DNA from 4 places in the Desulfovibrio fairfieldensis genome. Region 3 is predicted to be linked to each of the others. Evidence: riboswitches for the same ligand, from Rfam matches in the RefSeq annotation. Region 3 holds a riboswitch; each other region holds the start of a gene.
What was found. A riboswitch is a leader RNA that binds a small molecule or an ion and turns the genes downstream of it on or off. The one in region 3 is predicted to bind cobalamin.

Region 1 (7,364 bases), 1.6 Mb from region 3:
TGCCAACTGGCGGCGGGAGTGCTAAAAAATTACAAGGAAGTCTCCTGTCATGAGCTTCCAAACGCCGACCGCGTCAAGGATGCGTAATGGAACAGCGGGTTCAGACATCGGCCGCGCCGGGACCGGCAACGGACGAGATGGAGCAGGCCCGCTACAACTGCGTGCTGCGCAGCATCTTCGGCGAAATCTTTGAAGTGGATTTCAGCGGCGACAGCTACCGTCTGATCCACATGGGCGACGTGCGCTTCTGCCCGCCGCCGCCCGGCATGGGCGTGGCCGCCACCCTGCGGGCCATTGCCGAGACGCTCATCCATCCTGAAGACCGGGAAATTTTCCTGCGCGTGCTCAATCCCAAGGCCCTGCTCCAGGGAGAAAATCTCAAACAGGGCTATGCCTCCGGCGACGTGCGCAAAAAATGCCTCGACGGGCAATACCGCTGGGCGCGCTTCACTGTCTTTCCCCTGGTTTGTGCCGCTTCCGGCCGCCCCCTGCACATGATCTGCGTGCAGGATGTGGACGAGCAGAAACGCGCCGTCGGCCTGGCCCGCGAAAACGCCCTGCTCCAGCGCCGGCGTCTGGATGAGCTGCGCTACAAGGCCGTGCTGGACCACACCAATACTCTGGTGTTCGAATGGCGCGACAATCAGCCCACCTACACCTCGCCGCACATTCCGCAACTGCTGGCGGGCGATTACAACGGCCGCTGGCTTTTTGACGTCTGGCGCGAGGACAATGTGCTTTCCCCGGAGGACGGAGGAATTTTCAAAGACTGCCTGAACGCGCTGGAGCAAGGCGCCTCCTCCGGCGAGATGACCGTGCGCCTGCGCCGCCGCGACGGGCGCCTCATCTGGTGCAGGGTCACCTATACCTGCCTGGCCGACCCGGACCTCGGCATCCGCTACATCGGCACCATCAGCGACGTGGATGAAGTCACACGGGCCACGCAGGCCCTGCGCTTCAGGGCTGAATACGACCCCCTGACCGGCGCGTACAACATGCAGACCTTTTTTGAAAAGGCCGACCTGCTGATCCGCCAGGGCGACGGGCCGCGTCATATCGTGCGTTTCGACGTGGCGGGCTTCAAGGGCATCAACGAAATGTTCGGCCTGGAGGAAGGCGACCGCCTGCTGCGGGCCATCGCCCATCTCGTGCGCGAACAGATCGACAAGCGGTGGGAAACCTTCGCCCGCCTGTCCGGCGATGTATTTGTGGCCTGCCTCGCGGGCGACCGCGAGCGGGTCCGGCGTTTTGTGGGCTGGCTCTCGCGCCAGTTGCGCGAATATACCCAGTCTTACCGGGTCATGCTCTTTTTCGGCATCTGCCCGGTGGAAAAACGCAGGACCCCGGTGCACGTGCTCTGCGACTGGGCCCATCTGGCCCTGAAAACCGTCAAGGGCAGCGACCTGACCAACTATGCCTTTTATGACGGCGAGCTGCGCGCCCGGCTGCTGGATGAAAACAATATCAAGGATCAAATGCACGAGGCTCTGGAAAAAGGCCAGTTCGTGCTCTATCTCCAGCCCAAGGTGGAGATTTCCAGCGGCCGCATTGTGGGGGCCGAGGCTCTGGCCCGCTGGCGGCACCCCACGGACGGACTGATCCTGCCGGGCCGCTTTGTGCCGCTGTTCGAACGCAACGGCTTCATCGTCCGTTTTGACGAGTACATCTGGGAACAGACCTGTAAAATGCTGCGCCTCTGGCTGAACAAAGGCTACCGGCCCACGCCCGTGTCCATCAACGTCTCGCGCATGCACTTCAACGACGACCATTTCTGCGGCAAGCTGCTGGCCCTGACCGACAAATACCATTTGCCCCGGCATCTGCTGGAGCTGGAGCTCACGGAAAGCGCCTTTTTTGAAAGCGAAAAAACCCTGATCCGGGTCATGAACGACCTCCAGAAACAGGGTTTCGTCTTTTCCATGGATGATTTCGGCACGGGCTATTCCTCCCTGAGTACCCTGCGCGCCCTGCCTTTCAACATCGTCAAGCTGGACCGCACCTTCATCAGCGACGGCACGGACAATGAACGCGGCCAGATCGTGGCCCGCAACACCGTCACCATGGCCCGCCAGCTCAAGATGAAAATCATCGCCGAGGGCGTGGAAACCGTGGAGCAGGCGCACTTCCTGCTCAGCATCGGCTGCAATTACGCCCAGGGCTACTATTACGCGCGCCCGGTGGATCCCGAGGAATTCGAAGTGCTCAGCTTTGTGCAGGAAAAAGCCTTCTGGGTGGACCCCAGTCTCCAGGAGGAAGCCCTCCGCCTGAACCTGCCCCTGGGCCTGAACGCTCCGGACCGGGAATACTGAACCGCCGCTACCGCCGGAACGCTTTTCCTGATCCATGCGCTTCTCGGAAAGGCCGCCGGGGGGCAACGCCGTCCCCAATCCATGCCCCCCCATTGAACACCGCCCTCTTGCGGCGATTTTCCACGCCTTCGCCCCGTGGGCCTGTCCTTCGGCAATGCTTGACAGCACAGGCCAAAGTATATATCAATTTATCTAGATATTGTGATGAGAAACGGAAAGCGGTGTAAATCCGCTACGGACGCGCCACTGTAACCGGGACAAACCCAGCCGAAGCCACTGTTCGACACGGACGAACGGGAAGGCAAGGCGAGCACGGGCCGGAAGTCAGGAGACGACTTGTCACAATGGCCGCGATCGGCGCGGCACGGCAGTACTGTCTCGCGTATAGGCATTTGCCCGGACTGGAGCTTACGCTTGAAATTGCCGCCCAACGGCCCGGCATCTCCGCTGTTTTGCGTTCCACGGCTCAGCGGCGGATGCGCCGTGCGGCAATTTAGCGGCGCGGTTTATCCTGCACAAAGACGGACCGCCCTCTCCGGATGCATCCCTGTATTCCGGCTCTGGACGCACGTGAAATAGACTGCCCTTTCAACTCTTTTGAAAGGAGCATCCCATGCGAACCCACATTCTCGGTTTCCCGTCCATCGGAAAACAGCGAGAGCTGAAACAGGTTCTCGAAGCCTTCTGGAAAGGCGATCTTGCCGCTGAAGCGCTTACCGAAACCTGCACGGCGCTGAAGAAGCGCCATTGGCGCATCCAGCAAGACGCCGGTCTTGACTATGTGACCACAGGCGATTTTTCACTCTACGACCGCATGCTGGACATAACCCGCATGCTCGGCGCAATGCCCCCCCGCTTTGCCCCCTGCCTCAAGGACGCGCACCCGGACCTGTATTTCAGCTTGGCGCGCGGCGATGCGCGGCGCAACATTCCGGCCCTGGAAATGACCAAGTGGTTTGACACCAACTACCACTATCTTGTGCCAGAAATCGATGCCGATACGCCCTGGCATCGCGAAGAGCACCCGCTGGTCGCGGATACAAGGCTGGCCGGGGAACTCGGCTTTTCGCCGAAACCGGCCCTGATCGGTCCGTTCACCTGGCTGGCCCTGGCAAAAGCCCGCAACGGCGCGCACAAGTGGGCGCGGCTGAACGCGGTTACGGCCGCCTATGCCGACCTTTTTACGCTTCTTGCGCCCTTGTGCGACCGCATCCAGGTTGAGGAACCCGTGCTCTGCACGGAACTTCTGCCGCAAGAGGCGAGCGGGGCTTTTCGGGAGGCCTACGCGGCCCTGAACACGGCCAGCAACGGCAAGCTCATGCTGACGACCTATTTCGGCCCGCTCTGCCGGAATCTGGATCTAGCCCTCGCTTCCGGCTGCGCAACGCTGCATGTGGACATGGTGCGCGGCAGGGAACAACTGGATGCCGTTCTGGACAAGCTCCCCGCCGACACGGCGCTTTCGCTCGGCGTGGTGAACGGACGCAATATCTGGAAAAGCGATTACGCCCAAATCCTGCCCCTTGTCACGCGGGCCGTCGCCGCGCTCGGCACGGAACGGGTTTTGCTGGGATCAAGCTGCTCGCTGCTGCACTGCCCTGTGGACCTGGAGGAAGAAACAACCCTGCCGGAGCACATCCGGAACCGCATGGCCTTTGCCGTGCAGAAGTGCGCGGAGCTGACCGACCTGCGAAACATTGCGGAAAACGGCGACAACGCGGCCCTGGCGGCCAATGCCGCCGTATTGCGGGCGGCTGCCGGGCATGCCGACAGCCGCATTGACGCCGTGCGCCGACGCGCGTCCGCCGTCACGCCGGACCAGCTTTCCCGCCGCTCGGCCTATCCGCAGCGGCATGCCGCGCAGGCCTGGCTCAACCTGCCCCCGCTGCCCACCACGACCATCGGCTCCTTCCCTCAGACCGCCGCCATCCGTAAAACCCGCCTGGACTACAAGCGGGGCGACATGCCGGAAGCGGACTATCTGGCCGCCATCAGACAGGAAATCAAAAACTGCATCGCAAAGCAGGAGAAACTGGGCCTGGACGTCCTTGTGCATGGCGAGGCTGAGCGCAACGATATGGTGGAATATTTCGGCCAGCAGCTCGGCGGCTTCTGCTTTACGCAGAATGGCTGGGTGCAGAGCTACGGCAGCCGCTGCGTAAAGCCGCCCGTCATCTACGGCGACGTGTACCGCAAGCGGCCCATGACCGTGGACTGGATTCTCTACGCGCAGTCGCTCACGCAAAAACCGGTTAAGGGCATGCTGACCGGCCCGGTGACGATTCTCTGCTGGAGCTTCGTTCGCGAGGACCTGGAACGCGGCGAAGTCTGCAAACAGATCGCTCTGGCTATCCGCGACGAAGTGCTGGATCTGGAAAAGGCGGGCATCCGCATCATCCAGATCGACGAGGCCGCCCTGCGGGAAGGCATGCCCCTGACCAAAGCCTCGGCGGAAGACTATCTGCGCCGGGCGGTGGACGCCTTCCGTCTGGCCGCGTCCGGCGTGGAGGACGCCACACAGATCCACACCCATATGTGCTACAGCGAGTTCAATGCCATTCTGCCCTGGATCGCCCAAATGGATGCGGACGTCATCAGCATTGAATCCAGCCGCAGCGGCATGGAACTGCTGGAAGCCTTCACCGAGTTCCGCTATCAGGGAGAAGTGGGGCCGGGCGTGTACGACATCCACAGCCCGCGCATTCCCGGCGTGGAGGAGATGACGGATCTCCTGCGCAGGGCCTTGCGCCACATTCCCAAGGAACAGTTGTGGGTGAATCCCGATTGCGGCCTGAAAACCCGCCAGTGGGACGAGGCATATCCTTCTCTTGAGAATATGGTCGTCGCCGCTTTGCGGGTACGTGAAAGCCTGCGCTGACGCGCACCGGACGGGTCGAAACCTGCCTATCCGATAGACTGGTAAGGAAGTGCTGATTACTGAGGATGTTGTTCTTTGCCGAGGGCCACGGAGCGGGCCTGACGCGGGCAGAGGGCAAAAAGACCGGTAGTCAGCGCTTCCTTAAAACGGAAGACGCAGCAGACGCAGACTGCCGGGCTGGATATAGAGCAGACGGCCCTGGCTCACGGCCTCGGGCCGGGTGACGAAACTGTCCTTGCGGATGTTCAGAATGGCTTCGGCCTCATGGCTGCAATCAAAGAGGTGCAGGATTTCATCGTCCATGCGGTCGGCGGTGGTCCAGTGGCGATTCACCGGCGGGCCCTCCGGGGTCAGGCTGCGCAGAAAGCGGAAAATGACCGCGCGGCCGCGCTCCGGCGCGAGCCATTCCCGGCAGACCCGCCAGAGCTCGTCCACTGTGGGCCGCTCCTCCGGGGCAAAAGGCCTGCGCACCTCCAGGGGAAAGGCGCGGCTCTGCGCCCGCAGCATGCCGTCCACCAGATTGAGATAATCTGTTTCCTGATCCAGCACGGCCCTGAAGGCTTCGGGCGCGCCTGCCAGGGCCAGCAGGGTTTCGTTGAGAATGTCCCGCGCCTTGAGCACCCGGATGCCGTGGGTCAGGCGCAGAGCGTTGAGCACCGCGTAAATGGCGCAGAAGGTGTCCAGTTTGCCCTGATAAAACGGTTTGACCATGCAAGCCTCCGCGCATTGTTATGCCCGCAAGCCCAAGGGGGGTCAAGGCGGGCGCGCCGCGCGCCCGGCCAGGGCGTAAGTTGCGTCGGCCCTGCTTTCCCGGCCTGTTTTCCTTTACAAGCTTGGTGCGCGCATGTATAAGAGGACATTCATCAACTATATCACAATACCTTGATATGCAGATATTAACCAATCCCCAAGAATTGGCGGCCAAATGCCGGGCCTGGCACGCCCAGGGCGAGGACATCGCCCTGGTTCCCACCATGGGTTATTACCACGCCGGGCATGAAGACCTGATGGTCCACGCGCGCGGACTGGCCAAGCGTCTGGTGGTCAGCCTGTTCGTGAATCCCGCGCAGTTCGGCCCCGGCGAGGATCTGGAAGCCTACCCCCGCAACGCCGAGCGCGACGCCGCCATTGCCGAAAGCCGCGGCGCGGACGTGCTCTTTATGCCCGAGCCGGGTTCCATGTACGCGCCGGACCACGCCACCTGGGTGGAGGTGCCGGAACTGGCGAAAGGCCTCTGCGGCCAGAGCCGGCCCATCCATTTCCGGGGGGTCTGCACCGTGGTGCTCAAACTTTTTATGCTCACCAGGGCCGATGTCGCCGTGTTCGGCCAAAAGGACTGGCAGCAGCAGGCCATCATCCGCCGCATGGTCCGCGACCTCAACGTGCCCACGCGCATTGAGGCCCGTCCGACGGTGCGCGAGGCCGACGGTCTGGCCCTGTCCTCCCGCAACGTCTATATGACCGCCGCGGAACGCGCCCAGGCCCCGGAAATCCGCGCGGCTCTGCTCTACGCCCAAAAGCTGGCGCAGGAAGGCGAAACCAGCGCGGCCCTGTTGCGCGAGGCAGTGCTGCGGCGCTGGGCCGAGCGCCTGCCCCTGGGCCGTCTGGACTATCTTTCCATTGTGCATCCCGAATCCATGGCTCAGCTCAACGAGGTAAACGGCCCGGCCCTGATGGCCTGCGCGGTGCGCATGGGCAAGGCCCGGCTCATTGACAATATTCTGCTGCGTTCATAAGACGACATTCCATTTCGCAAGGAGACGACAATGCAAACCAAGGGCAAATACTTTTTCACCTCCGAATCCGTGACCGAGGGACATCCCGACAAGGTGGCCGACCAGATTTCCGACGCCGTGCTGGACACCCTGCTGGCCCAGGACTCGGAAGCTCACGTGGCCTGCGAAACCCTGGTGACCACGGGCATGGCCGTCATTGCCGGCGAAATCAGCACGCGCGGCTATGCGGACCTGCCCAAGGTAGTGCGCGATACCATCAAGAACATCGGCTACAACAGCTCGGAAATGGGCTTTGACTGGCAGACCTGCGCGGTGATTTCCTCCATCGACCATCAGTCGCCGGACATCGCCCAGGGCGTGCTGCGCACCAAGCCCGAAGATCAGGGCGCCGGCGACCAGGGCATGATGTTCGGCTACGCCTGCAATGAAACCGCCACCCTG
Region 2 (7,364 bases), 310 kb from region 3:
TCTGCTCCTGCCCAGGCGTGAGCACCAGAAAACGCCCGGCCAGCGAGAGCCAGGTGGTCAGAAACGCGCCCTTGTTGCCTGTGGGCTCCTTGACCACCTGCACCAGCACTTCCTGACCGGCCTTGAGCACCTTCTGGATGGGCGGGAACTTCTTGCCTTTGGCCGGTTCGTGATGGGCCAGCCAGTATTCGGGATGGATCTCGTCGATCTGCAAAAAGCCGTTCTTGCCCGCGCCGTAGCTCACAAAAGCGGCCTGGAGATTGGTGTCGATGTTGTGGATGACGCCCTTGTAAATATTGCCCTTGATTTTGCGCTGGTGGAGCATGTCCAGGTAGTATTCCAGCAGGCAGCCTTCCTCGGCCAGAGCCACTTCCACCTGTTCGCCGGGCAACACGCTAATGAACATCCGCTTTTTGCCCGTGGCCGCGCCGGTTTTGGCCTTGGCCGCCGTGGCGCGAGTTGTGGTTTTTTTGTTGTCCTCGGCCTCGGCGTTCTGGACGCTCTTGCCCTTCTTGCCGCGCCCCTTGGGGGCGGGCACGCCGCCTTCGGCAACGGGAACTTCGGCAGCGGCGTCAACCTCGTCAAAAGCTTCGTCGTCGGCATCCCCCGTGCGTTCCACAGCCGCGTCGTCCATGTTTTCGTCCGCTGCGGCATCATCCTCGCTCATCTCGTCCGTGGCGGTCTGGCGATTTTTGCGGTTGCGCCCGCGACCGCCGCGCCGTCCGCGCCGACTTTTACGCCGGGGAGCGTCAGCGTTGCCGTCGTCCTCGTTTCCGGGGGCGGCTTCTTCGGCATCCACAGAGGCCTCGACCTGTTCCACCCCTTTCGGCGGGAGACTCTCGGGCCGGGAAATTTCTTTGGGAGCCTTGGCTGTCGTGGCGCCAGCCGTGGGAGCGGTCTGTCGGCTTTCAGCCTGAGACGATGGCGTGTCGGTTTCGGCAGGGGCGGCGGAGACGTCAATGGACGTTGGGGATGTCGGGGCCTTTTTCGCCCGGCTGCCGCGCGTCGTGTTATTGCGGCCGCGCTTGGGAGCGGCCTTGGCAGGCTTATCGGGTGTTTCCGCAGGGCTCTCCCCGGTTGCCGGGGCTTGCGGTGGGGCCGCCGCCTGAATTGCCTCTGCGCCGGTTTCAGCACTGCCGGTTTTGGCCGTGGCGCTGCGGCGGCCTTTGCCCGTGCGCTGGGCCGGAGCACGTTTGGCCTTGGCCGGGCTGTCCTCGCCGCCTTCAGGGGCTTGGGCCGGGATTTTTGCAGTCGTGCGCCTGCCGCCCCGCGCCTTGGGGGCGGCTGCGGTGTCGGCATTTTCCGTGGTCTTGCCGCCAGCCGTCGGCACGTCGGGCTCTTTTGGGGGCTGAGCGCGTGCTGTTTTGGCGGCCGGTTTTTTAGTGCTGCGGGAAGAAGTACGGCGTTTGGGAGCGGGGGCTTCGCTGGAAACGGCGGAGTCCGCCGGTGCGGGGGAAACAGGGGAAGCAACAGTGGAACGGTCCTGGCTTGCGCCATCCGTAGCCGGAGACGCGGCCACGGGAAAATCCTGGTCAGTAGTCATGAAAATCCTTCTGGCGGCAATCTGAAAAACAGCGCCGCGAAAAAATTTGTGAGCCCGGCCTGTCGAACGCCGCGTGGAGCACTGCGGCAGCAGCGCCGTTACAGGCGCGCAATTGCCGCGGACATGCCGGACCTTATTTTATATAGAGCCGTTTCAAAGTGAAATTGCTCTGCTGGCTGCGAAGGCAGCCGCCCGCCACAAGGCATAAGCGCGACTTATTTGCGCTGTGATGTGCCGGAGCGGGCGTCTTCAAAACTTTGAAATTGTGACATCTCAGAGTTAATCTGCTCTATAATACGTCTTTTGTGAAAATATGCAAGAAGGGCCGCCCGGCCTTCGCTTCCAGCCGCTTTCAGAACAGGGCGGGGAGGAAGGAGCCGGGCGCGAAGTGTCAGCAGTTTTCCAACACTCGCAGTTCCGCGGACAGCCGCCCCGAGTTGGAGCGCAGCAGCACGTAGCCGCCCTGGGCCAGCGCGCCGGGGTTGACCACCACGGTACGGCCCACACGGTCCACGGCTCTGGCTTCATGGATATGGCCGCAGAGGCAGATGTCGGGCTGGGCTTCTTCCAGAAATTCACGCACCGCCGTGGAGCCCACATGAACGTCGCCGGGAATCACGTCGCAGGCCGTATCCTTGGGCGGATTATGGGAAACCAGCACCGTATGCGGATAGCGCCGGGCGCGCTGCCAGCAGGCGTCCAGCCATGCCGCGAAGGTGGATTCGGGAAATTCGCTGGGCGTGCCGAAGGGCGTGAACGTGGAGGCCCCCACGCCGAAAATGGCGGTGTCCGGCGTCAGTTCGCGGGTTACGGTATGCAGGTTCCAGCCCTGCTCGCTCAGCCATGCATCCACTTCAGGCCGGTCCATGTTGCCGATCTGGGCCCAGACCGGCAGGTCGTGGGCGCGCAGAACCTCCATGACCAGTTCGGCCTGCTTGACGCCGCCGGTGATGGTCAGGTCGCCGGTGACGATGATCCCGTCGGCCTGGGCCAGTTCCGGAATCCGATGGAAACAGGCGGGGTCGTCGTGGATGTCGCCCACGGCTATCCAGAGGTAATCCTGCGTATCGGCGCTTGGCATGGCGTCCTATCCTTTGTTATAAAAATGGTGTCGCAATCCTGCCATAACTCGCCACGGATGGAAAGAGCCGCCATGCTTCCCACATCTCCCGAATCCCCCATGTCCGAGGAACCCGTCGCGGCGCGCAAGGCCGCCCTGCGGGAGCATATCCGCAAGCTGCGCAGCCGCCAGCCGCCGGGTTTGGCGCGGGCGCGCAGTCTGGAGGCCCAGCAACGGCTGATTGAGGGCGCCTGCTGGCGCAATGCGCATTCCGTGGCGCTGTATGTGGCCCTCAAGGGCGAATTGTCCACCGACAAGCTGCTGGACGCCGCCTGGAAGAGCGGGCGCACGGTCTGGCTGCCGCGCGTGCGGCCCGGCGAAGCGGGGATCATGGACTTCGTGGCCTGCACGGGGCCGGAACAATTGCGGACCGGCCCTTTCGGCCTGCGCGAGCCCGAGGACGGGCTGCCGGGCTTCGGGCCGGAAGGGGCGGGCAAGGCCTTTAAGCCGGATCTGCTGGTACTGCCTGGCTTGGCCTTTGACCTGCACGGCGGCCGCCTGGGCTTCGGCGGAGGGTATTATGACCGTTTTCTGGACAGCGAACTGGCCTGCCCGCGCGTGGGCCTGTGCTTCGCCTTCCAGGTTGCCAAAAATCTGCCCCTGGAACAGTGGGATCAACGCGTGCAATATCTCTGCACGGAAGAGCAGTTTCTGTGTCTGTAAGCTACATTCCTTTTCAGTTTCCCGGTCTTGAGAATGTCCGTTGCGCCTTTCAGGTCCGAGCCGCCATCCCCGGCGGCGTGTACCGCAACGGCTATGACGGCGGCAATATTTCCTTCAGCACCGAGGACGACCCGGATATTGTAACGGGCAACCGCCGCGACCTGCTGGCGGCCTTGCAGCCGCACGGTCTCACGGCTTGGGCGGAGCTCAATCAGGTGCACGGCGACGTGTTGCTCTTCGAGCCGGAAGCCGTGGCCTGCGAAACCCGGTCCACGGCGGACGGCGACGGCATGGCCGTGTCCCGGCCCGGCCTGGGCCTGCTGATCAAGACCGCGGACTGCCAGCCCATTCTGCTGGCGCACAAGAGCGGTCGATACGTGGCTGCCCTGCACGCGGGCTGGCGGGGCAACCGTTGCGATTTCCCGGGTACGGGCGTGGCCCGCTTCTGCGCGCGCTATGATCTCAAACCCTGCGACCTGCTGGCCGTGCGCGGACCCAGCCTGGGGCCGGGACGGGCGGAGTTCGTCAACTTCGAGCGGGAATGGAGCGACGACTTCCGGCCCTGGTTCGACCCGGCAACGCGGACCATGGATCTCTGGGGCCTGACCCGCCGGCAGTTGCAACAAGCCGGTCTGCCGGAGCGCCAAATCTACGGCCTGGATCTTTGCACGGCTTCCAACAACGGACAGTTCTTCTCTTACCGGCGTGAAAAAAGGTCCGGCCGTCAGGCCAGCCTGATCTGGACCACGGCCTGAGGCTGATCCGTCGCGCGTCTACCTTGGGCAAGCGTATAAAAGTTCATTTAATTTATACAGCTGGTTCAATATATTGGTATTTATCATATACTCTTTCCCAAGAGTTGGGCAAAGCCACCTTTGCTCCGCCGGAGCGAAGCGCAGGCGGATGGCTGGTGCCGGGAGAATTCTAAAAACTAAGATTCTTCGGCGTTGGCAAGGAAAATGGCGCTTTTTTGCGTGGAAACCGACCGAAAGGCGGCCCAAAGGGCCGTGCCCGTTGGCGAGCCGGGCGAGCCTTACGGGCATCAAGAGCAGGGCTGTACTCAAGTACGTGAGCGGCAAAAACGCCGGATGACGCCGCCAACGTCGAACAGGCCGGTTTTGACGGATAATCCCGGCAAATAAGATGCCTTAAAAGCTGGAGTCAGATGCATCTGTCCGGCCGCATTGACAGGGCCGCGCGCCGCGCCTAATGTGCCTCTGGCAACGGTAGCCGGACCGGCGGAGCAACGCGGAACGGCTTGAAAAGGGAATCCCGTGTAAAACGGGAGCGGACCCGCCGCCGTGAGATCCGCAAACCGCGCCCCATTTTGTGCCACTGGAAACGGGAAGGCCGGGGCAAGGGGATCAAGCCGGAAGACCTGCCGTGCCCATTTTCGCGCTCCTGGAGCAGCTTAACTTTGAAAAAGTGCATTGCTCTGGCGTGAGATGTTCTCCGGCAACGGGTTTTTGCCGGTCAGGCAGAGGAAATACGGGCCTCTTCCAGGTATGGAAGAGGCTTTTTTTGTCCGCATAGCCCCATATGATATGCACATAGATGCCCTTTCCCGGCCGCCCCGGGCGCGGTCCCTTTGCCTTGCCCTGGCCGGGCTGGCGGCGCTCTGGCTATGCTCCCTGCCGCTGGCCTGTCTGCCGGGGCCGTTCCCGCTGGGCGTGAATGAGGTTTTCCGCGCGCTGGCCGCGAGCCTGGGCCTGGCCGCCGCTCCGGTGGACGCCTCCCAACTCCTGGTAGTGGGGCAGATCCGTCTGGCGCGGGTCTGTCTGGCGGCACTTTGCGGCGGCGCGCTGGCCGTGGCCGGCGTGGCCCTGCAAGGCGTACTGCGCAATCCCCTGGCCGATCCTTTCACTCTTGGCATTTCCGCCGGTGCGGCCTGCGGCGCCAGCATGGCTATCGCCCTGGGCGGCGTCGGCGGCGGGTTCGGCCTGTGGCTGGGGCGGATTCTGGGCCATGCGGCGGGAGTGACCCAGGCCGGGTTGGTGGCTCCCGCCGCTCTGGCCGGGGCCCTGCTGGCCCTGTGCGGCGCGCTCTGGCTGGGCCGGGGCAAGGGGGATTTCAGCCGCGAAAGCGTGATTCTGGCGGGTATTGCCGTGGCCGCCTTTCTGGGGGCCCTGGTGGCCCTGGTCAAGGCTCTCAATGAGGAATCCGTGACCAGCATCGTGTTCTGGATTCTGGGCTCGCTCCAAGGCCGGGGCTGGGACAGTCTGCCCCTGCTGCTGGCGACCCTTATTCCCGGTCTGCTGGCCGTGGGTCTGGGCTGGCGGGCCTTGGACGTGCTTTCGCTGGGCGACGAGCAGGCCGCGCAACTGGGCCTTAATGTGGGCCGGGCGCGCTTCTGGCTGTTGGCCGGGGCCAGCTGCATGACCGCCGGTTGCGTGGCCGTGGCCGGAGTGATCGGCTTTGTGGGCCTGGTAGTGCCGCATGTGCTGCGCCTTTTGCTGGGACCGGGGCACGGCCCTTTGCTGGCCGGGGCCTTTTTCGGCGGCGGCGTACTGCTGGTCTGGGCTGACGTCCTGGCCCGCAGCGTGCTGGGCGGCGGCCAGGAATTGCCCGTGGGCGTGGTCACGGCCCTGTTGGGCGGGCCGTTTTTCGCCCTTCTGGTGCGGCGGCGCTGATGTCCGGCGCACGATCAATGGACAGGCCGCTGAGCAGAGCAGTGGAAGGGCCGATGCTGGACGTGCGCAATCTCACGGCGGGCTATGCCGGGCGGCCCGTGCTGCGCGGCGTGAGCCTGGCGGCGCGAGGCGGAGAAAGCGTGGCCCTGCTGGGACCTAACGGCAGCGGCAAAACCACCTTGCTGCGTTGCATTTCCGGCGTGCTGCGGCCCCAGGGCGGCGGCATACGTTTGGCGGACAGGCCGCTGGATGGCCTGCGTCCGCGCGAACGCGCCCGGCTGGCGGCCGTGGTGCCGCAACGCGCGGAATGTCCGTCCGGCCTGAGTGTGCGTCAGATGGTCCTGCTGGGGCGCTATCCCTACCTCTCCTGGCTGGGCGGCTACGGACGGCGGGACTACGCCGCCGTCGGACAGGCCCTGGCCGCCACCGGAGCCGCCGCTCTGGCCGCGCGCCGCGTGGGGGAGCTTTCCGGCGGGGAACTGCAGCGGGTGCTGCTGGCGCGGGCTCTGGCCCAGGAGAGCCCGCTGCTCCTGCTGGACGAGCTGGCCGCCGGTCTGGATCTGGCCCGCATGGTGGAACTTTTTGATCTGCTGGAGCGCCGCCGGGCCGCCGGGGCCTGCGTGCTCATGGCCATGCACGACTGCAATCTGGCCGCCTTGTATGCAACCAGGCTCATGGGCCTGAAAAACGGCCGGGTACTCTTTGACGGCCCCGTGTCCGAGGTCTTTACCGAGGAGAAACTCAGTGTCCTGTATGATATTCCCATCCGGGTTTTTCCGCATCCGCGCTGGGGCCTGCCCCAGGCGCTGCTGGGGCGCGCTTCCGGGCCGTGGAGCAACGGCGCCGTCAATTTTGCTGCTGGTTCTGCTGCTGACGGGCCTGAATCCGGCCCCGGTTCAGACGGCTCCCATTGAGGTGGTTGACGACACGGGCGTCACGCTGACTCTGGATAAACCGGCCGAGCGGATCATCGCCCTGTACGGCGCCTACAACGAGCTGCTGCTGGCCCTGGACGCGCGCGGCCTGCTGGTGGCGCGCACCGTGGCCGACGCCCATCTGCCGGAGCTGGCCGGTCTGCCCGCCATAGGCACCCATATGCGGCCCAATGCGGAACTGATCGTGGCTCAGAAGCCGGATCTGGTGCTTCAGCTCGCCGGACGGCGCGAGGCGCTGTTGCAGACCGAAGCCCTGCGTAAACTGGGCATCAATGTGCTGACGTTTGAGATGGATTCTTTTGACAAGATGTTCGATGTGCTGGAAAAGCTAGGGCGTCTCACGGGACGCGAGCGGAAGGCCGCCGGGCTGATTCTGGACTGGCGGGCGCGCCTGGCAACGCTGCGGGCGCGCCATGCCGGGGAAAAGCCGGTGCGCGTTTTCTATGAAGTGCGCTATCCCAATCTGTTGGCCG
Region 3 (7,364 bases):
CTCCACATAGGTGATGTGCCCGGCGTTGGTCATGGCGTGGTAGGGAGCTTCCAGCTGGATCTTCCTGAAGGCCTTGATGGGATAGTAAACCGGCACATGGAAGGAATTAGTGTAATAATCGCGGTCCGTGACGCCGGGAATACTGCCGTAGCGCTCCCGGTCCAGGGACACGAAACGCCCGCTCAAGCTTTCCGCCGGGGTGGCGATGAGCGTGAAGTTCAGGCCGGTCTTTTCCGCTTCCTCGTCAGCGCGACGGCGCATATGCCCGATGATTTCCAGGCCCAGCTTCTGGGCCTCCTCGCTTTCGCCGTGATGCGCGCCCACCAAGGCCTTGAGGGCCTCGGCCAGACCGATGAAGCCGATGGTCAGGGTGCCGTGCTTGAGCACTTCCCCTATGCCGTCGTCCCAGTCCAGCTTGCCGGAATCCAGCCAGATGCCGTTGCCCATAAGGAAGGGATAGTTGCGCACCTTTTTGGCGCTCTGGATCTTGAGCCGGTGCAGCAACTGCCGGAAGACCAGATCGATCTTCTCATCCAGCAGGGCGTAAAACTTTTCCGGATCATTACGGGCTTCCAGGCCCAGGCGCGGCAGGTTCACGGAGGTGAAGCTCAGATTGCCGCGTCCGCAGGTCACCTGGCGCTCCGGATCATACACATTGCCCAGCACACGCGTGCGGCAACCCATATAGGCCACTTCGCTGTCGTAATAACCGTCCCTGTAGTACTGGAGGTTGAAGGGGGCGTCAAGAAAGCTGAAATTGGGGAAAAGGCGTTTAGCCGAGGTTTCCATGGCCAGTTTGAACAAATCGTAGTTGGGGTCCTCGGGATTGTAGTTGACCCCTTCCTTGACCTTGAAAATCTGCACCGGGAAAATGGAAGTCTCGCCGTTGCCCAGACCGGCCTGGGTGGCCAGGAGCAGGTTTTTCATGACCATCCGGCCCTCGGCGGAGACGTCCGTGCCGTAGTTGATGGAGCTGAACGGCACCTGGGCCCCGGCCCGGGAATTCATGGTATTCAGGTTGTGGATCAGGGCCTCCATGGCCTGGTACACGCGCCGGTCCGTATTGGCCAGAGCTTCGTCCACGGCATAGGCGTGGGCGCGTTCCGCCAGTTCTTTCCACTGTTCGGGAGCGGCTTCGGTCAGCGCGCGGCCCAGAGCATCGGCTCCGGCCATGCTCGGGCGCACGCCCACGGCATCCAGCAGTTTCCCGGCCAGTTCCTCCGCGGCGGCCGCGTCCAGGCCCCCGGCAATGCGCAGGCAGGCGCAGAAGGCCTTGCGGTATTCCTTGGCATAGGTCTTGATCACGCCCTCGGCCATGGCATAGTCAAAGTGCGGCACGCTCTGGCCGCCGTGCATTTCATTCTGGTTGGCCTGAATGGCTATGCAGGCCAGGGCCGAATAGCTTTCAATGGAATTGGGCTCACGCAGATAGCCGTGCCCGGTGGAGAAACCGTTTTTGAACAGCGGGATCAGATTGATCTGGCAGCAGGTTTCGGTGAGCATGTAGAAATCTTTGTCATGAATATGGATATCGCCGTTAAGATGCGCGGCCGAGGCGTCCTTGGGCAGGATATAATTGTCGATGAAGAATTTGGAGCCCTCGGAACCGTACTTGAGCATGGTGCCCATGGCCGTGTCGCCGTCAATATTGGCGTTCTCCCGCTTGATGTCCTCCCGGATGGCCGGGGAGTACGTCAGCTTTTTGTAGATATCCATCAGATAGGATTCCGCGTTGCGGATCTTGGCGTGCTCCGCGCGGTAGAGAATATAGGCCTTGGCGGTTTTGGCGTAATCGTACTGGATCAGCGTTTCTTCCACCACGTCCTGAATTTCTTCCACATGGCGGAGGCTGCGCTCATCCAGCTTTCTGCAGACTTTCTCGGTGACGAAAAGCAGGTCCGTGGGCGACATGTCCTCGCCGCCCACAGCCTGGTTGGCTTTGGTGATGGCGTTGAGAATCTTGACCGAATCAAAGGGCACGGACGCGCCGTCCCGTTTCATAATACTGGCGGGCATGAAAAACTCCAGGCATGGAGGGGCTGTATGGAATAAAAAACCTCCGCCCGCAACACAGGCGGAGGAGGAAACGCATTTATCCTCACTGCAAGACCTGACGGCAAAAGCCCCGTTGCCGACGGTCCGTCCTCAAAGACGATGAATGAAAGCAGGTCTTCCGGCTTGCCGGCTCGCTTTTCGGCCTTCCCGGAGCGAATCCAGTGGCGCGCAAGGAAAAGCGGCATCAGTTCGGCGCACGGCGGCGGGTCCGCTCCCGATTTGAACGGGATTCCCTATTAAGCCCCGAAGGGCGCTTCCGTATCTCTAGAGATAGTCAAAACAGCCCCTTTCTGTCAATCAGAGGCGCGAAAAAAGGCTTCCTTGCTTCGTAACAACATACTGAATTTAAAAGATAAATTTTAAGGATACGGCCCTACGGCGACGACCGTCAGCCCTCCGGCCACAGTGCCGGGCCGCCATGCCCTCCAAAAGGTAGAGCCGGATGGTTTCATCGCCGACGATGCCGGGCGGGAGCATCTTGCCGCCCCCGCCGGTTCACCGCGCCGGGGCGGCCTGACTTTCGGCTCCTCTCCCTGACGGGCCGCCGAGCCGCGCCGTGATCCAGAGGTCCAGACCGGGCACGCCCTCCTCGCCCACCGGCTGCCAGTCCAGCACGGCATCCCGCCGCGCTGCGGACAGATAGCGCACAAAACGCAAATGCAGGTTCAGAGCGCTGTCCTTTTTATTCCGACCGACAATCACGCTGTGGGCAGCCAGAAAAAACTTGCGGGACTCCCCTTCCGGGCCGTTGCAGTCCAGATAGAGCAGGCAGAGCGTATTCTGATCAATATCAATGTCGTTGAGCAGATCGTAATCGACCAGCCGCACGAACGCACCACCGGCGGAGACGTCGATCAGGCGTATTTTCCGTTCCAGATCCTGGCTGTAACGGCTCATATAGATCTGCACCTGGCCGCGCTGCTCCGGCAACATGGGCGCGAACCAGAAGCGGAATTTTTTGAGCATGTCCGGCCCCAGGCGCAGCCGTTCGTGCCGACGCAACTCCCGCCATAAGGAACGGAAAGGCGTCTTGAGAGTGATCTCGGTCAGGGCGTTTCCGGCGTCGCGCCGCACATCCTGCACGCGGCAGTTGCAATAAAAACCGTGCCGCGCGACGGCAGCCTTACCGCTCTCTTCCTGCCCGTCCCTTGCCTCTTCCGGATTCGCCTCGATATCCGGCTTGAAATAGATGCGGCACTCTCCGCCCTTCAGTTCAGCGGGAATCAGGGGCTCCGCCGTGGACAGGACCGTGATGTCGCGGGCGGTAAAGGTTACGGTGCAGAGCAGAGGTCCCGCTTCGCGCGGACGGCCGTCAAAGGTGAGTTGGACCGGAAGGGCCCGGTCACGGGCGTATTCCAGGGCGGTTGCGATATTCGGACGCCAGAGGCAGAGGGGCATTACGCGGATCTCCTGTCATCACCAAGGATGCATGCCATGTCCTTTGGCACAGAGCAAGCTGGGGAATTGCCATTCTCAAAGCCGGCGCTGCCCTCAGTCGGCTGCTGTTGTTATTCGCAGCAATGCTGTCCTCGTCTGTCGCGTTGCGGCTACAGCCAGGCTTCGCCATGAACGGTTCAGGCAAGCCCCGGCGGCAATAGCTGACGCCCGGTGGGACTGAGGTTCAGCCTTTTGCCTCAGGCGCGGGCGGCCACGCGAGTGAGCGCCGGAGCAGGGAATCTTTCAACGTTAACCTACCCTATTTCCCAAGGATTTTTCATGGATAGCTCACGCGGACGCGTTCTGTAAAGTCACAACAGCGCCCCGTCCCGGTCGAACTTGACCGTGACGGGGCGCTGTTCAGACAAAACCTGCGAACGCCGGGGATATTCTAAGCAGATTAACTTTGAGAATTGACATTCTCAAAGTTTTTAAGCCGCTCGCTCTGCTCTCGATGTCCGTACGGCGGCATAGCCGCCAACGGCTGACGCTCGTGGCGAGCGCCTGCTTACGCAGCCGCCAGAGCAATTTCAAAGTGAAATAGCTCTAGGTTGGAAGTTTCATTCCCTGCCCAAGAAAGCGAATTCCGGCGCAGGACGCATGGTAAAGCATATTCGAACTTCGCATGGAACGGGCCTCGCGCAGGAGAGAATGAAAGCACGTTGGGAGCGGCTCCTACGGCAGCAGGGTTACCTCATAGGCATTGGCCGGTTCCAGATACTTGCGGGCCACGGCCTGCAAATCGGCCGGGGCCAGCGTAGCGGCCTTGTCCAGCAACTGCTTCTGGAAATCCTGGGGATAGTGCAGCACGGCGTCCGTGGCCGCCTCACCGGCGCGGTCCGCCAGGCTCTGCCTCTCGCGCAGGTATTCGCCCAGCAGGCGGTTGCTTCCGGCGGCCAACAGGGCCTTGGGCAGCGGCTTGGCCTTGATTTCGGCAATGATCCCGGCAAAGCCCCGCCGGGCCTGCTCCAGCTTGTCCGGCGTGGTGCCGATGTAAAAGGCCATGAAGCCCGTCTCCGGCATGCTGCGGTTGAAGGCGGTTACGGTATAGCCCAGGCCCTGCTCGTCGCGCAGGCTGGCAAACAGCAGGCCGCTCTGGCCCGAAAGCACGGATTGCAGCAGCATCAGGGCAGGCGCGTCCGGATGGGTGGGCGGCACGGTTTTGAAGATCTGCAGGAGATGGGCCTGATTACGGCCCGGCAGATTCAGGCTGAGCGCTCTGTCCTTGCCCCAGTCGGGCGCGGCCACGGCCAGGCCTTCCCCTTCCGGCGCGGGCAGGCCCTGGGCGAAGGCCAGCACGGCCTCGCGGTCAAAGCTGCCTGCCACGGAAAGCACCCACGGCTGGCCGGACTGACGGGCCCAGAAAGCCTGCACGTCTTTGCGGTCAAAGCCGTCCAGGCTCCGGGGCGTGCCCAGGCCGTCAAAACCATAGGGCTGTCCGCCGGGATAGAGGAAGGGATTCAGCTTGGAGAACATATAAGCCAGAGGATTGTCCGAGCGCTGGCGGATGGCGGATTTCATGTTATCCACCTCACGGCGCAGTTCCTTGGTTTCGAAACGCGGCTTGGCAAGCACATCGCCCAGCGCGCTGAAATACTCCGCGTTGAAGCGCGAGGGCCCGGTCAGGGAGATGCCGAAGGTCTGCAGACCCGCCTTGGCGGCAATGGAGGCCGCGCGTTCCGCGAAATAGCGCTCCACGCCCTGGGCATCCAGATTGCCGCTGCCGTCGGTGAGCAGGCGGGCGGTCAGATCCGCCAAGCCCTGCTGTTCGGGCTTGAGCAGTGCGTTGCCGCCGGGCAGCATCAGGTCCAGGGAAATATAGGGCACCGTGGCGTCGGGGATCATGATCAGGGTGCGGCCCTGGCCCAGTTGAACCACCTCGCGCTTTCCGGCGGCCACAGCTGCCGCCGCCACGCTTTGCGCATGCGCAGCGGCGGGCCAGTTCTTCCGCAGCACGGCTTCCAGATCGGGCAGGGCCGCGCCTTCCGGTGCCAGCACGCGCACCCGCGCCCGTTCCGGCACGAGCCACTGGCTGACGGCATTCTGCAACTGATTTTCATCCACATTGCGCTGAGCGAAACGCATGTTGCGCTCCCCCTGCTCCCCGCCCAGATCAAACTGGATGGTTCCCTTCCAGGATGCCAGACCGTTGAGGGTTTCCCCGGCCCGGTCCATGCTGTCCTCCAGATTGAACTTGGCCCGGCGCACGGCGTCGGCGCTGAAGTCCTTGGCCGTCAATCCGGCCAGATCCCTGGTCAGCTCCTGCCAAAAAGGTTCCAGCTTGTCGGCGTCCAGCTGGGCGGTGATGGTCAACAGGCCCGCGCGGGCCAGACTCATATTGTCCACGCTGATGCCGTCCACCAGTTGCTTTTCATACTTGTACTTGCGGTAGAAGGTCGAGGTGCCGTCGCCGCCGAGCAGATAGCTCAGCACGTCCAGATCCACGGCGCGCAGGTCGCGTAGACCGGGCGCGGGAAGGGAAATGCCCAGATAAACCTTATTCCAGGGTCCCCGGCTCACTTCCACGCGCGGACCACCCGCCGCGCCGGACAGGTCCAGCGGCTGGGGCACGGGCAGGTCGCCGCCGTTCTTCAGGCCGCCGAAAATCTTCTGGGCATAGGCCAGCACCGCGTCGGGCTCAATGTCGCCCGCCACCAGCAGCATCATGTTCTGCGGCTGGTACCAGCGCTTGACATAGTCGCGCAGATCCTGGGCGGTAATGGCCTTGATGGTGTCCACATAGCCGATAATCGGACGGCCGTAAGGCGTATTTTTGAGCCCGGCCACCTGAAGGTTTTCATAGAGCTTGCGCATGGGCGAATCCTCGCCGCGCTGGAGCTCGGAAATGACCACGTTTTTCTCGGCTTCCAGTTCCTTGGGATCGAGCCGGGCCTGGAAAGCCATATCCTTGACCACGTCCATGCCGGTGCGCCAGTGCGCGGCGGGCATGTCGGTCAGATACCAGGTTTTGTCAAAGCTGGTGGCCGCGTTGAGATAACCGCCCAGGGCCTCCACCTCGCGGGCCACCTGGCCTTTGGGCCGGTGCTCCGTGCCCTTGAAGACCATATGCTCAAGTACATGGCTGATGCCCGCATGGCGCGGTTCTTCATTGGCCGAGCCCGTGCGCACGTACAGGCGGGTGCAGACCAGGGGGAAACGCGTGTCCTTGAGAATATAGACGGTGAGCCCGTTGGGCAGCCGGGTCAGCACCTCGTTCGCCGAAACGGAAGAGGCAGCGGCTGCGCGCCCGGCGGCAAAGGCCTGACCGATGGAAAGCAGGACGGCGGCCGCGCAGAACAGCGCCGCTGTCAGAAAGGAGATACTATGTCGCATGAAAACTCCTGAAAACTGGTTTCAAGTCTTCCGGCTGTCTCCGCATGATGCGGATTTTTTCCGGAGGGTCGCTCATTACAGCATGTTGCGTTTGAACTATGTAATATTTCAAATTTTACGCAGCCCGCGTGCCGTGGAAGCGGCAACCGTTGGCAAGTCTCCGAGCCTTACGGATGCCGACAGCAACGCTAAAAAATAGTTTATCGCTGCTGTCGATACCCGTATTTGGGGCCAACGGCACGGCTGCGCCGCCTCCGGGCGCTTTCTTGCGCCTGGGCGCGGGCGTCTGCTCCGGCTGTAAAAACAAAACCGGATGGAAGGCATGACGCATTCCATCCGGGAATAGTAGTTTTTGCCGCCGCTCAAGGCAAGCGGGGAAAAAACAGCGGATTCCGGCAAAAGGCCGGGACACCCGAGGTTTTCCGGCTCAGCCCTGCAAGGCGGGCACAAGTTCGCGCAGCACTTCCTCGGCCCGCTCGTTGGGCACCTGGCAGGTTCCGGCGGCCAGATGCCCGCCCCCGCCGTGGGCCAGCATGACC
Region 4 (7,364 bases), 1.4 Mb from region 3:
ATGCCTTGGCCAGGGCTCTACAGGTAAAAATTAAAGATTTGTTTGATGAAGTGTGAAGTTCAGACCACAAAAAGCCCACATGGAGATATGGAACCAAAAGCCGATAATTTTTTTGGAAAGGCATTGCTTCAAATACGTCTCCGACTAGGGGCTGTTTCTAAATTAGGATTTTCGTTCTCTGCCAAGAAAGACGAACCTTGGGCGGCGGGAGTATATTCAAACATATTCGACCTTCGCACGGGGCGAGCCCGGCACCGGCAGAGGGCGAAAGGACAAGTTAGAAACAGCTCCCAGAGTTCCCAATACCAGCTGGCAAAGTTATCCGGTATTTCAGAGCAGGACGTACCCCCGATGATCGAAAGTAATGTCAAAAATATTATGGAAAATATGCATATTACATATGCCGAACTGGAATCGATGACAGGACTTTCGAGCCAGACCATTACCCGCGCCAGGAGCCGCAGAATCCGGGAAATGAGCTTGGAAACACTGGAAACTATTGCTCATGCGCTTGGAGTGACGGTTAAAGACCTGTTTGATGAACGTATTGTTTCCCATAAAAAGCAGACAGAGCAAGCCATCTCTCAGCGCCCTTCTCCGCAAAACGAAGATCAGGGGCCTCCTGTGAAATAAAAGCAGGCCGACGAGCTTCCTCTCCGGCCCGGCTGATTCTCCCACCTCTTCCGTGTCCGCACGACATCAACATAACAGCTATGTTCTACCTACAATGAGCAATAATTTCCCCCATGTCCTTTTGGAAAAATCCTCGTCCGTGCTCACGAGAAACGCGGTATCACGCAATATCGTCTTGCACAGTTGGCGGGGCGCTCCGTTCAGCAGATCAGCCGGATTGAGTGCGGCGAAAGAGAACCCAAACTTTCAACAATTATTATGCTCGCCCGCGCACTGAATATGGGGCCGGGGATTTTGGTGAACGAGGCGCAAAGGTGATGTGTGCCCCACAAGAGCCGTTATTGCCCGGCAGTGCCACGGCTCGGCTCATGCGTGAGGATTGGTTCAGAATCCTGATCCCAAGTTCGCCGACGTTGTGCCTTGACCGTCCCCGGCCAGCGCAAGGATTTTTCGCCTGCTGCGGAATGAGACGGGACTATGCCCGGCTGATTTATGTGATAACGCGTGAAAGCCGCCCACAAATCCAATGAAACCGGCAAAACAGATATCCCGTTCCGGTAATGGCAGACTCAAGAACGCCTGCCATGATGAAAAACAGCGAGCGGATCCGGCACAGAAAAAGGGCGCCCTTGCGGACGCCCTTTTTGTATCGCTGAAACAGCCAGCCTAGCTGTTTTCGCTGTTTTCGCTTTCCTCGAACTTCTGCTTGAGCAGGTCGCCCAAGCTCTGCCCGGCTTCCTGCGGGCCGGAATGGAATTCCTTGGGTTTGCGGCGCTCCTCTTCATCCTTGATCTGCTTGATGGAGAGGCCCAGACGGCGCTCCTCGGCGCTGACATGGATGACCTTGGCCTGGATTTCCTGGCCTTCCTTGTAGATTTCCGCCGGGGTCTTGACTTTCTTGCCGGACAGTTCGGAGACATGCACCAAACCTTCGATGCCCTCTTCAACTTCCACAAAGAGGCCGAAGTCGGTGATGTTGGTCACCACGCCCTTGATGGTGCAGCCCACGGGATAGGTATCCGGCACATGGCCCCAGGGATCGTCCACCAGCTGCTTGACGCCCAAGGTGAACTTCTCGTTCTCCTGGTCCACGGTGAGCACCTTGGCCTGCACGGTGTCGCCCACCTTGTACAGCTCGTTGGGATGGCGCACCTTCTTGGTCCAGGAAATGTCGGACACGTGGATAAGGCCGTCGATGCCGTCCTCAATGCCGATGAACATGCCGAATTCGGTAATGTTCTTGATGACGCCCTCAAGGACGGTACCTTCAGGATATCTCTCGGCCACCAGTTCCCAGGGATTGGGACGGACCTGCTTCATACCCAGGCTGATGCGCTTCTTTTCGCCGTCCACGCCCAAGATGACCACTTCCACTTCGTCGCCGGTGTGGACCATCTGGGAGGGATGACGCAGCTTGCGCGTCCAGGACATTTCGGAGATGTGCACCAAGCCTTCCACGCCGGGCTCCAGCTCCACAAACGCGCCGTAGTCCACCAGGTTGGTGACCTTGCCGGTGCACTTGGCGCCTTCGGGGAAGCGGGCGGAGATATCCTGCCAGGGATCGGGCACGAGCTGCTTGAGGCCCAAGGAAACCTTGTTGTTCTCACGGTCGAAGGAAAGCACCTTGAGGGTCAGCTCCTGGCCCATGGTGATCATTTCCTTGGGATGGCGGATGCGCTTCCAGCTCATGTCCGTGATGTGCAGCAGGCCGTCCAGGCCGCCCAGGTCCACAAACACGCCGTACTCGGTGATGTTCTTGGCCTTGCCCTGGACGATCTGGCCTTCCTCCAGGGTGCGCAGCAGATCCTGACGCTTGGAATCGCGCTCCTCTTCCAGCAGCACGCGGCGGGAAACAATGACGTTGCTGCGGCGGCGGTTGATCTTGAGCACGCGGAATTCAAATTCCTGGTTGACCAGAGCGTCCATATCCGGCACGGGACGCAGATCCACATGCGAACCGGGCAAAAACGCCTCCACCCCGCCGATGTCCACCGTGTAGCCGCCCTTGATGCGACGCACGATATGGCCCTTGATGACCCTGTTATTTTCCTGCACGTCCTCGAGCTGGTCGAAGACCTGCATGCGTTTGGCCTTTTCAAAGGAAAGGGTGATGGTGCCGTCCATTTCGTTCTTGCGCACCACATAAACGTCCACCCTGTCGCCCACGCTGACGGCCATGTTGCCCGCGGCGTCACGGAATTCAGCCGCGGGGATCTGCCCCTCGGACTTGAAATTCACGTCCACCAGCACATTGTCGTCATCCACACGGACGATCTCGCCTTTGGTAATGGAGCCTTCTTCAAGGTCGCCGAAATCGGGATTGAGATAGTTTTCGAGGGCGCTTTCGAAATTAATTTCGTCGTGCCCGGTTTCCTTGTCTGCCATCTGCCATGCCTCCAAATAATTTCCCCTCGCTGAGAGAGTGGGAAAAATTATCAGAGGCAAAGGAAAAGCACAAGAGAAATTGTCCGGCGCAAGGTTTTACGGCCAAGGAGAGAGACGGAAAAATGCGAAGCAGGGTCGGGTTTGCCAGGCCGCGAGCCAGAGCAGGCCCGGCTCAGGCAGCGCCAGACCGGCTGGCGGCGTGGCCGCCAGCGGAAGCAGGACTTGTCCCGCGTCGGCGGGCCGGGCGGCCAGCCCCCGGCACAGCAGATGCCCGGCCAACTCCTCGGCAATGCTGTTGAAGCAACGCAGCTCGATCCAGACCGGTTCCTCAAGTTGAGCTATGGGCGCGGGAGGCGCGTCTTCCCGGCGCTGGGTAATGGCGGCGCGCATGGCCGCGTACCGGCCGCCCCGGCGCAGGGCTGCCCCGGCCACGCCGGGCATGGCCGCCGAAAGGGCCAGCCGGTCGCCGGAGGCCAGGGGCACGGCAAAATCATCCGCAGCCAGACCGTTACGCAAAATGGTCTGGATGCGGCTTTCCACATATGCTTCTTCCAGCCCCAACCCCAAGGTCAGAAAACGCCCCAGGCTCACGGCATCCCCGCCTCGCGCGGGCAGCAGCACGCCCCGGCGCAGCAGGGCCGCGGCCGCGGCCGAAACTTCGGCGCTGAGCCCGGCGGGGTTTTCAGGCCGCTTGCCGGTGCCGCAACAAGCATCCATCTCAAGGGAGGTATCCATATTCGGAAGTATAGCCTGAAACGCGCGCCGGGCCAAGGCCCGGCGCGCGCCTGGAAACAGCTCCTGGTGCCTGATCGCAAAAAATGTGCTTTTTCGCTGAGTCACGGCGGCTATCTCATTTTTCAGCTTCGACACTTGTCTTGACTTTTGCGCCTCCCTATTGTCCTCTGCCCGCTGTAGCGGGGAATTCCGTGCAAATCGGAAACAGTCGCGCTGCGGTAAGAGGGTACAGAGCTTCTTCGCCTTGCCGGAAACATCCCGGCGGGGCGCGACAGCCAGCCGTCACAGGTGAAGGCGAAGCCGAGGCGCGGGGCCGTTGTCCTGATTATGATCAGAAACGCGGACCTCCACATCCCTTAAGTCCGAACACCCGCTGGCCGGGGCGCTTTGCGCCGCCGCCGTATCCACCTTTCAACGCACGATTGAGGAGGTTGCCATGTCTCGTACGTTGCGCGTGTTCCCGCGCGTCCTGCCGCTTTTCCTGCTTCTGCTGGCCCTGCTGGCCGCGTCCGTCCAAGCGGCGGATCAGAAAGCCCCCAAGGAAGGGGTGCTGCTGGTGGCTTTCGGCACCAGCGTGCCCGAAGCCCTGCCCTCGTTCAAGGCCGTGGACGCGTCCTTCAAGGCCGCGTTTCCGGACACGCCCGTGGTCTGGTCCTACACCTCGCAGATCATCCGCAAAAAACTTGCCAAGCAGGGCAAGCCCGTGGGCGGCATCAGCGACGGCTTGGCCGCGCTGGCCAAGGCGGGGGTGAAAGTGGTGCGCGTGCAGTCCCTGCATGTGATGCCCGGCGAGGAATTTACGGAGCTTGAGCGGGCCGTGCTGCTGGATATCCAGAAGCATCCGGGCCGTTTTGAGGCCGTGTACCTGGGCCGCCCCCTGCTGGAGTCGCACAAGGATGCCTTAAGCGTGGCCAAGGCCGTGCTTGCTGATATGGGCGGCAAGCGCCGGAAGGGCGAGGCTGTGGTGCTCATGGGCCACGGACAGGCCCACGGCCGGGCGGACCTGGTTTTTGAAGGCACACGGGCCACGTTCAAGGAAAGTGACCCCCTGGTCTTCATGGCCACAGTGGAAGGCGCGCGCGGCATTGACGACCTGCTGGCCGAGCTCAAAGCCCACAAGATCAAGAAAGTCTGGCTGCAGCCCCTGATGGTGGTGGCCGGGGACCACGCCCGCAACGACCTGGCCGGGGACGAGGAGGATTCCTGGGCTTCCAAGCTCAAGGCCGCCGGTTTCAAGGTGGAGGCCAACCTCAAGGGCCTGGGCGAAGTGCCCGGCGTGCGTGATCTCTTTGTGGACCATGCCAAGCAAAATGTGGACGACCTGACCAAGGAACCCAAGAAGCAGTAAAGCCGGATTTATCCACCGCAGCAAAGACGCCGTCCGTTTCCACACTCCGTGGAGACGGGCGGCGTTTTCGTGCCGGGTTTACGGTAAGTCCGCCCTATCGTCCTGAAAGGGGCACAACGCACGGAGCGGGATCAGCGCTTGTCGATCACCCGCTTGGACTTGCTGAACGTACGCGGCAGGCCGGCGTAATCCGCCACCCGCACTTCCATGCGCGCCAGAATGGCCTTGTGCAGCCGCCGCTCCAGAGCCTGGGCCAGGGCAGCGTCATTGCCGGACGGCTGATCCTGGGCGCGCTCCACAATCAGGGCCAGATGGTCCAGGGAGCGCTCGTCCCTGGTCAGCTCCATCTGGTATTCGCCGCCCAGTTCCGGGAACTGGCCGATGACTTCCATGATCTGGCCGGGATAGATGTTCACGCCCCTGTAGATGACCATGTCGTCGGAGCGGCCCAGAATGCGGTCGTGCCGGGGCATGTTCAGGCCGCAGGAGCAGCGGCCCGGCAGCAGGCGGGTCAGGTCGTGGGTGCGGTAGCGCAACAGGGGCACGGCCTCCTTGCGCAGGCTGGTGACCACCATCTCGCCCACTTCGCCCTCGGGCACGGGCTGCAGGGTGTCCGGGTCCAGCACTTCGATGATGAACAAATCCGCCCAGTAATGCAGGCCCTCATGGGCGTCGCAGTCCATGGCCGTGCCCGGACCGTACATTTCGGTCATGCCCGCGATGTCATAGCTGCCTTCCAGGCCCAGCTTGCTCTCGATGGCCAGGCGCATTTTCTCGCTGCGCGTCTCGGCCCCGCAGATCATCTTGCGCAGCCGGATCTGATCGCGGATGCCCGCGCGCTCCACTTCCTCGGCCAGCAGCAGGGCCATGGAGGCCGTGGCCCCGAAACAACTGGCGCCCACGTCCCTGAGCAGTTGCAGATGCATTTCCAGATTGCCCGGCCCCACCGGAATGGTCAGCATGCCGAAAAGCTCGCTGCCCAGCTGAAAGCCCGCCCCGGCGGTCCACAGGCCGTAACCCACAGCCACCTGCATGCGGTCCTCGGGCGTGAGCCCGGCCAGCTCGTAGCAGCGGGCCATCTGGGTGCTGAACGTCTCGATGTCGCGGCGGCTGTAGGCCAGAATTTTGCGCTTGCCCGTGGTGCCGCTGGAGGCATGGATGCGCACCACGTCCTTTTCCGGCACGCAGAGCAGGGGCAGGGGGTAGCCCTCGCGCAGATCCTCCACATCCACAGTGGGCAGCAGGCGCAGATCGTCCAGGCTGTGGATATCCTCGGCACGCGCGCCGCAAGCATCCAACCGCGCCCGGTACTGCGGGGAGTTGCGCGCCTGGCGCAGGGTGTAGCGCAGGCCGTCCAACTGGATCTGCCGGAGCTGCTCGTCCGTGAGCCGGGGAATGAAACGATGGGTCGTGTCGGGCATGGAAGGAGCCCCCTCTGTTTGTCTGGCCGGTCTGTCCCGCCGTTCTGCCCGTGCCAGGGCCATACGCGGGCCGTGCGGGCGGGAACGGCTGTTTGTGTCCGCTTCCTGTTGTTCCGATTTCGTTGTTCCGCCCCGTTTCTAGACTCCCCGCGCGCGGAAAGTCAATAAAGGCGCACGGGCAGCAAACCGCCCAGATCCACTCCGCGCGGGCTGACCACGGCCCGGTAGGGATAGATCTCCACCCCGCGCGCGACCGCCTCATAAAAAAGCTCGGCATAGGCCGGATCAATAAAGTCCGCCGGTGCGAAACAGTGCCCGTCAGGCCGTTGCACCAGATAAAACATGGCCGCCCGCTCGCCGTGGGCCACAATGTCCATGAGTTCGCGCAGATGCTTCCGCCCGCGCTCGCTGGCCGCGTCCGGAAAGCAGGCCGCGTCGTCCTCCACCATAGTCACGTTCTTGCATTCCACCCAGAGCGGCGGCAGGACCGGCCCGCTGAACAGGCCGTCCAGGCGGCTCTGGCCGCGTTTGGCCTCGCGGGTCAGCCCGGCATAGCCCTCGGCAAAAGCCAGCCGCCCGGCGAGAAAGGCCGCCTCCAGCATGCGGTTGGGCACGCTGGTGTTCACCCCCACCCAGAATCCGGGGCCGCCGGGAACCGGGCCGGGCGGGTTTGACGACGAGAGAGGCGGCCCGGGTACGGCGCTTTCCGCCAGCCAGACGCATTCCTGGGTATATTTGAGCTTGCGGGCCGGATTGGCCGCCGGAGAGGCCAGCACCGGCGCGCCGGGCCGGGTCAGGCCCAGCATGCTGCCCGAGTTGTTGCTGTGCACCCAGACCGAAGC

Region 1: it holds a riboswitch for cobalamin, as region 3 does, so the genes downstream of both, metE (5-methyltetrahydropteroyltriglutamate--homocysteine S-methyltransferase) here and AXF13_RS07580 (anaerobic ribonucleoside triphosphate reductase) in region 3, are expected to answer to the same signal.
Region 2: it holds a riboswitch for cobalamin, as region 3 does, so the genes downstream of both, AXF13_RS08855 (FecCD family ABC transporter permease) here and AXF13_RS07580 (anaerobic ribonucleoside triphosphate reductase) in region 3, are expected to answer to the same signal.
Region 4: it holds a riboswitch for cobalamin, as region 3 does, so the genes downstream of both, AXF13_RS13320 (sirohydrochlorin cobaltochelatase) here and AXF13_RS07580 (anaerobic ribonucleoside triphosphate reductase) in region 3, are expected to answer to the same signal.

What each region holds. Positions count from the first base shown of each region.
Region 1 covers NZ_CP014229.1:3,404,395-3,411,758, reverse strand. Annotated here, with positions in the region: gene AXF13_RS14375 (bifunctional diguanylate cyclase/phosphodiesterase) at 87-2,309, shown strand; cobalamin riboswitch at 2,486-2,663, shown strand; gene metE (5-methyltetrahydropteroyltriglutamate--homocysteine S-methyltransferase) at 2,923-5,187, shown strand; gene AXF13_RS14365 (hypothetical protein) at 5,329-5,898, opposite strand; gene panC (pantoate--beta-alanine ligase) at 6,075-6,923, shown strand; gene metK (methionine adenosyltransferase) at 6,954-7,364, shown strand, end outside.
Region 2 covers NZ_CP014229.1:2,088,534-2,095,897, reverse strand. Annotated here, with positions in the region: gene AXF13_RS16730 (Rne/Rng family ribonuclease) at 1-1,330, opposite strand, end outside; gene AXF13_RS08870 (metallophosphoesterase) at 1,935-2,624, opposite strand; gene AXF13_RS08865 (5-formyltetrahydrofolate cyclo-ligase) at 2,697-3,326, shown strand; gene AXF13_RS08860 (purine nucleoside phosphorylase YfiH/LACC1 family protein) at 3,317-4,081, shown strand; cobalamin riboswitch at 4,534-4,726, shown strand; gene AXF13_RS08855 (FecCD family ABC transporter permease) at 4,871-5,956, shown strand; gene AXF13_RS08850 (ABC transporter ATP-binding protein) at 6,010-6,870, shown strand; gene AXF13_RS08845 (ABC transporter substrate-binding protein) at 6,809-7,364, shown strand, end outside.
Region 3 covers NZ_CP014229.1:1,776,221-1,783,584, forward strand. Annotated here, with positions in the region: gene AXF13_RS07580 (anaerobic ribonucleoside triphosphate reductase) at 1-2,016, opposite strand, end outside; cobalamin riboswitch at 2,147-2,328, opposite strand; gene AXF13_RS07585 (hypothetical protein) at 2,551-3,453, opposite strand; gene AXF13_RS07590 (M16 family metallopeptidase) at 4,168-6,825, opposite strand; gene AXF13_RS07595 (hypothetical protein) at 6,824-7,024, shown strand; gene AXF13_RS07600 (hypothetical protein) at 7,253-7,364, opposite strand, start outside.
Region 4 covers NZ_CP014229.1:3,161,326-3,168,689, forward strand. Annotated here, with positions in the region: gene AXF13_RS13300 (helix-turn-helix domain-containing protein) at 1-56, shown strand, start outside; gene AXF13_RS17290 (helix-turn-helix domain-containing protein) at 88-633, shown strand; gene AXF13_RS17475 (helix-turn-helix domain-containing protein) at 817-951, shown strand; gene AXF13_RS13310 (30S ribosomal protein S1) at 1,300-3,018, opposite strand; gene AXF13_RS13315 (hypothetical protein) at 3,115-3,753, opposite strand; cobalamin riboswitch at 3,908-4,145, shown strand; gene AXF13_RS13320 (sirohydrochlorin cobaltochelatase) at 4,190-5,101, shown strand; gene AXF13_RS13325 (phenylacetate--CoA ligase family protein) at 5,233-6,522, opposite strand; gene sfsA (DNA/RNA nuclease SfsA) at 6,684-7,364, opposite strand, start outside.